One region of the Megasphaera indica genome, then DNA from elsewhere that is predicted to be linked to it. Evidence: a T-box and tRNA genes for the amino acid it is inferred to sense, from the RefSeq annotation. Region 1 holds a T-box; the other holds one or more tRNA genes.
The links. A T-box is a leader RNA that pairs with one kind of tRNA and senses whether it is charged. The one in region 1 lies ahead of thrS (threonine--tRNA ligase), so its partner is inferred to be a tRNA-Thr.
Positions count from the first base shown of each region.

Region 1 (3,411 bases):
CCAGGAAGCGTTCGATACTGCCGAAGCAGGCACGATGTACCATGACCGGGCGATGTTTCTGGCCATCTTCGCCGATGTAGGTCATGTCGAAGCGTTCCGGCATGAGCATGTCGAGCTGGATAGTACCGCACTGCCAGGTACGGCCGATGGAGTCTTTCAGGTGGAAGTCCAGTTTCGGACCGTAGAATGCGCCGTCGCCTTCGTTGATGACGTACGGGATGTGGCGTTCTTCGATGACGTCATGCAAGGTCTTGGTAGCCAGTTCCCAGATTTCGTCGGAGCCCATGGAGTCTTCCGGACGAGTGGACAATTCGACGTGATATTCCAGGCCGAACTGTTTGTAAGCCTTGTCGAAGAGGTCCATGACGCCGGAAATTTCTTCTTTCATCTGACTCGGCAGCATGAAGATGTGAGCATCGTCCTGGGTGAAGCAACGGACGCGGAACAGGCCGTGGAGAGCCCCGTGGAGTTCATGGCGATGGACCAGGCCGAGTTCAGCCATGCGCATCGGGAAGTCGCGGTAGCTGTGGACGTTGCTCTTATAGACCAGGATGCCGCCCGGGCAGTTCATCGGTTTGATGGCGTAAGGCTGTTCATCGATAGTCGTGAAATACATATTGTCGCGATAGTGATCCCAATGGCCGGACTGTTCCCAGAGATGACGGTTGAGGATCATCGGGGTCATGATTTCGTCGTAATCGGCTTCGTCATGGAGTTCATGCCAGAATTTGAGCAAGTTGTTGCGCAGGATCATTCCCTTGGGATGGAAGAACGGGAAGCCCGGGCCTTCTTCGTGGAAACTGAACAGGTCGAGTTGTTTGCCCAGTTTACGATGGTCGCGCTTTTCAGCTTCTTCCATCATCTTCAGGTATTCATCGAGTTCCGATTTCTTTTCAAAAGCGGTCCCGTAAATACGCTGGAGCATCTTGTTGTGTTCATCGCCGCGCCAGTAAGCGCCGGCAACGGTGCGCAGCTTGAAGGCCTTGACGGCACCGGTCGAAGCGCAGTGCGGACCGGCACAGAGGTCGACGAAGTCGCCCTGGCGGTAGATGGAAATGACGGCATCTTCCGGAAGGTCTTCGATGAGTTCTACTTTATAATCCTGGCCAGCGTCTTTGAAGAGTTTCAAAGCGTCGGCACGAGACAAGACTTCTTTGGTAATGGGAAGGTTTTCTTTGACGATCTTAGCCATTTCAGCTTCAATGGCAGCAAAGTCTTCCTGTGTGAAACGGTGTTCTGTGTCGAGGTCGTAGTAGAAGCCGTTTTCAATGGACGGGCCAATGGCGAACTTGACGCCCGGGAAGAGGTGCTGGATAGCCTGTGCCATGACATGAGATGCTGTATGGCGGAGCGTATCTTTCCCTTCCTGGTCGGCGAAGGTGAGGAATTCAACGGTCGAGCCGTCGACGATGGTTTCGCGGAGGTCCGTGACTTCACCGTTTACCTTTGCGACTAATACTTTCTTTGCAAGACTGTTGCTGAGCTGTTTGACAGCTTCGGCAAGAGAGATGCCATCGGGAAACTGTTTTTTGCTTCCGTCTTTTAATACTAATTCTGCCATTACAAACATCCTCCTTAATAAAAAAAGCTCTCGTCCTCAAGGGACGAGAGCATAACTCACGTGGTTCCACCCTAGTTCACCGGAAAATCCGATGTACTCAAGCGCGATAACGGGGCGGCCGGGATCCCCTACTTACTTCGGGAATCCTGCTCCAAGGCGGTAACTTGCCAGACTTTATAAAGCACTCTCACCATCGTGCCTCTCTCTGTAATAAAGGAGCTATCAAGTGTTGTCCTTTTCAAAGCATCTTACATATCTCTATGTATGCGTAAATTATACGGCAGGAAATGGGGGTTGTCAAGAGAGAAAAGAGGCTGTCTTAAAGCGACAGCCTCTTTTTGAGTTTGTAGGGGTCGCCCGTGGGCGACCCGCCAGGTATTTGCACGATGTTTCTAGCAACTTGAATAGGAAACCACACATATGCTGAAACGGGTTCGCCACGTGCGAACCCCTACGAACCAGCGGTCAGACACTAACGGCCAGCTGCCAGCAGCAAAAAAGGTCTATCGCATAGCGATAGACCTTTTGATTATACACGGTTAGATAACTTATGCAATGCCTTTCTGTTTCTTGATAGCTTCTGTGAGGAGCGGGAGAACTTTGAAGACATCGCCTACGATACCATAGTCGCAGACTTTGAAGATCGGAGCATCTTCGTCTTTGTTGATAGCGATGATGCAGTCAGAACCAGTCATGCCTGCCAAGTGCTGGATAGCACCGGAAATAGCGCATGCAATGTAGATCTTCGGACCAACTGTTTTACCAGTCTGGCCAACCTGATGGAGAGCGTCGATCCAGCCAGCGTCAACAGCTGCACGGGATGCACCAACAGCGCCGCCGAGGACGTCTGCGCATTCTTTGAGGATACCGGTCTTGAACGGTTCTTCACCATTCATGCCACGGCCGCCAGCAACGATAACGTCAGCATCTTCGATTTTAACGCCTTCGCCGCCCAATTTGATGAGTTCGACGAATTTGGTCATGAAGTCAGCATCGGAGAGGTTAGCTTTCTTTTCGATAACTTCGCCAGTTGCAGAAGGATCTGCTTCCGGTTTTTTGAAGACGTGCGGGCGGACAGTACCCATCTGCGGACGGTTGTCCGGGCAGATGATTTCAGCCATGATGTTGCCGCCGAGAGCCGGACGGGTCCATACGATGGTCTTCTTGTCGTCGTCAACGCCGAGCTGTGTGCAGTCAGCGGTGAGGCCAGTCTTCAAGGAGTTAGCGACACGCGGGCCGAGGTCACGGCCAATGTTGGTAGCGCCAACGAGGAATACGTTCGGTTTTTCTTCATGGAAGAAATCGCAAATAACTTTTGCATAAGCCGTCGTATTGTAATGTTCGAGCTGAGGATCATCATATACGAATACTTTATGAGCACCGTGAGCGATGAGTTCCTGAGCCAACGGTTTTACGTCTTTACCAATGAGGATTGCACCGACTTCGTCGCCGATGGTGTCAGCCAAGATGCGAGCCTGGCCCAACAATTCGAAAGATACATCACGTAATTTGCCTTCGAACTGTTCAGCAATTACATAAATGCCTTTATATTCTGCTAAATCCATTTTCACTGTTCCTCCTTAGATTAAATGATTTTCTGGGCAACCAGTTTTTCCATAACCTGGTCGACGATTGCCTGTTCGTTGTCATCTTCAACTTTGAGAACGAGACCACCGGATCTCTGAGGCGGTGTGAAAATCTTGCGGACTTTAGTCGGAGAGCCAGACAAACCGATCTGAGCGTCATCAGCTGCAACAGCAGCAGCGTCCAAGTTCGGGATTTCGCGGCGTTTTGCTTTCATGGTGCCACGAATGGTCGGGAAACGCGGTTCGTTCAAGTCTTTAACAGCG
Region 1 covers NZ_JBKKJR010000001.1:130,172-133,582, reverse strand. The annotation lists gene thrS (threonine--tRNA ligase) at 1-1,561, opposite strand, end outside; T-box leader at 1,598-1,812, opposite strand; gene ACFCTO_RS00665 (electron transfer flavoprotein subunit alpha/FixB family protein) at 2,110-3,126, opposite strand; gene ACFCTO_RS00660 (electron transfer flavoprotein subunit beta/FixA family protein) at 3,147-3,411, opposite strand, start outside.

Region 2 (3,411 bases), on a different contig from region 1:
TTGCCACGTGCGAGCCCCTACAATTGCGCAGACAGGCGATAACTAATTCACGGCCTGTAGCCTTGCGCATAAATGTATGCAAAAAAGGCGCTGTCGTATGAAGACAGCGCCTTTTTTGAGTTTAAAGTTTGTAGTTTTTAGTTTGCAGTTATTGGCTAAAAATTTAACCTCTTTCTACAAACTCGGCACTACAAACTTTAAACTATCTTTTAGCCTTCGATTTCGGATACGACACCGGCACCTACGGTACGGCCGCCTTCACGGATAGCGAAGCGCAGGCCTGCTTCGATAGCAATCGGTGTGATGAGTTCGACTTCCATCTTGACGTTATCGCCAGGCATGCACATTTCTGTGCCTTCCGGCAGGGTGATGACACCCGTTACGTCAGTCGTGCGGAAGTAGAACTGCGGACGATAGCCGTTGAAGAACGGCGTATGACGGCCGCCTTCATCTTTGGTCAGGACATAGACCTGAGCCTTGAATTTCGTGTGCGGATGAATCGTGCCCGGTTTAGCCAGGACCTGGCCGCGTTCGACGTCTTTGCGGTCGATGCCACGGAGGAGTGCGCCGATGTTGTCGCCTGCTTCTGCGAGGTCCAGGATCTTACGGAACATTTCAACGCCCGTAACGACGGTATCTTTCGGTTTATCAGCGAGGCCGACGATTTCGACAGCGTCACCGACTTTGATCGTACCACGTTCGACACGGCCCGTAGCAACCGTACCACGGCCGGTGATGGTGAATACGTCTTCGACAGGCATCAGGAACGGCTGGTCTGTCGGACGCTGCGGCGTCGGGATGTAGCTGTCGACAGCATCCATCAAGTCGAGGATGGATTTTTCAGCTTCCGGATCGCCTTCGAGGGCTTTCAATGCAGAACCTACGATGATAGGTACTTCATCGCCAGGATAATCATATTCAGTCAGGAGGTCGCGGACTTCCATTTCAACGAGTTCAATCAGTTCCGGATCGTCGACCTGGTCAGCTTTGTTGAGGTATACGACGATAGCCGGTACACCGACCTGGCGGGCCAGGAGGATGTGTTCACGAGTCTGCGGCATCGGGCCGTCAGCTGCGGATACAACGAGGATAGCACCATCCATCTGAGCTGCACCAGTGATCATGTTCTTGACATAGTCAGCATGCCCCGGGCAGTCAACATGTGCATAGTGGCGTTTTTCCGTTTCATATTCGACGTGCGCCGTGTTGATCGTAATACCACGTTCACGTTCTTCCGGAGCCTTGTCAATATCGGAGTAATCTTCGAACTTGGCAAAGCCCTTCTTTGCTAATACTTTCGTAATAGCAGCCGTTAATGTCGTTTTGCCATGGTCGACGTGACCAATCGTACCGATATTAACATGCGGTTTTGTTCTTTCATAATGTTCTTTTGCCATTGTAATCATTTCCTCCTTTAGGAAAAAAAACAGCTACCCACTTGTATTCTATCACACATCCGTACTCTTTGCTTAAAAAAATAGGAAAATTTAAACAAAAAATATTTTTGCATATAGAAATAACCTCGTATGCACGAGGTTATTAGTGTGGTGGCGGCTCGGAGATTCGAACTCTGGACACTGCGGGTATGAACCGCATGCTCTAGCCAACTGAGCTAAGCCGCCATGTGTGGAGCTATTGACCGGGATTGAACCGGTGACCTTATCCTTACCAAGGATACGCTCTACCGACTGAGCTACAACAGCTTATGAACTGGTCAAAGCCAATTATGAAGTTGTTTTTTTACCTGACAGTAAAAAAATTTGGTAGCGGGGGCAGGACTTGAACCTACGACCTTCGGGTTATGAGCCCGACGAGCTACCAACTGCTCCACCCCGCGATAATTGGTGGTGGGGGAAGGATTCGAACCTTCGAAGGCAAACGCCGGCAGATTTACAGTCTGCTCCCTTTAGCCACTCGGGAACCCCACCATTTACTGGAGCCAACGATAGGACTTGAACCTACAACCTACTGATTACAAGTCAGTTGCTCTACCAATTGAGCTACGTTGGCTTACTGTTCCGTGGAACGTAGTCTATTATATCAAAGGACTGACGTTCTGTCAAGAACTTTTTTATCAGCTTTTCTTATTTCTTCTGACGAGGCAGAACCCCGTTTCAAAAGTCTCTGTCAGAACCGCTGACTTGATTAGTATACTATACCCCACGGAATAATGCAAGTACTTTTTACACTTTTTTTAAATTAATTTTATCTACCCTTCATGCTGCGTGTCCAGGTTGAGGAACAGCGTGAACTCGTTCTTGAAGTAGAGCTTGACCGACCCGACAGGGCCGTTGCGGTGTTTGGCCAGGATGACTTCTGTAATGTGCTGGTTCTCCGTTTCCTTATCGTAGTAATCTTCGCGGTACAAGAAGGAAACGATATCCGCATCCTGTTCCAGGGCCCCCGATTCGCGGAGGTCACTGAGCATAGGCCGTTTATCCTGCCGGCTTTCGACACTGCGGCTGAGCTGGGACAAGGCGATGAGCGGTACTTTCAGTTCCCGCGCCAAGGCCTTGAGGGACCGGGAAATCTCGGAGATTTCCTGCTGGCGGCTTTCGGCATTGCGCCCCTGCATGAGCTGCAGGTAGTCGACGATGATCAGGTCCAGGCCGTGTTCCGACTTGAGGCGCCGCGCTTTCGATCGCATTTCGGCGACAGAGATGCCCGGCGTATCGTCGATGTAAATGGGCGACTCATAAAGTTTGTCGCAGGCATCGGTCAGGCGCGTCCACTCTTCATCGCTGTTGAGCTGGCCTGTGCGCAGTTTCTGCGAGTCGATATGGGCGATTTGGCAGAGCAGTCGCTGGACGAGCTGTTCCTGGGACATTTCCAGGGAAAAGAAGGCTACCGTCTTATGCTGACGGACGCCAACGTTCTGGGCGATGTTCAGGGTAAAGGCCGTCTTGCCCATACTCGGACGGGCAGCGACCAGGATCAGGTCCGACGGCTGCAGGCCCGACGTCATGCGGTCCAGGTCGCGGAATCCCGTCGGCAGGCCGGTGAGGCCCGCTTTATTTTCATAGAGCTTGGTGATCTTGTCCAGGGTCACTTCGACGACGGCGCCGACAGAAGCGAAATCGCCGCGGTTCTTTGTATCCGACAGCTGGAGGATGCGCCGTTCGGCATCGTCCAGGAGGGCTTCCGTTTCCTTTTGGCCATCATAGGCTTCCGCCGTCAGTTCGGTACACGTCGAAATGAGGTTGCGCGCCAGGGCCTTCTCGGCGACGATATTGGCGTAATATTCGATATTGGCCGCTGACCCGACCAGGTTCGGCAGGTTCAGGACATATTCGAGACCGCCTACATCGTCGAGCTTCTTCATGCGTTTCAACTCGTCCGGCAGGGTGATGACGTCGATTTCTTTATTTTCCCGATGGAGGTGTTCCATGGCCTCGAAGATGATGCGATGGA
Region 2 covers NZ_JBKKJR010000005.1:75,926-79,336, forward strand. The annotation lists gene tuf (elongation factor Tu) at 210-1,397, opposite strand; tRNA gene ACFCTO_RS04400 (tRNA-Met) at 1,546-1,622, opposite strand; tRNA gene ACFCTO_RS04405 (tRNA-Thr) at 1,628-1,703, opposite strand; tRNA gene ACFCTO_RS04410 (tRNA-Met) at 1,762-1,837, opposite strand; tRNA gene ACFCTO_RS04415 (tRNA-Tyr) at 1,843-1,928, opposite strand; tRNA gene ACFCTO_RS04420 (tRNA-Thr) at 1,935-2,010, opposite strand; gene dnaB (replicative DNA helicase) at 2,210-3,411, opposite strand, start outside.
Region 2: it encodes a tRNA-Thr, which carries the amino acid that the T-box ahead of thrS (threonine--tRNA ligase) is inferred to sense. The anticodon was not compared.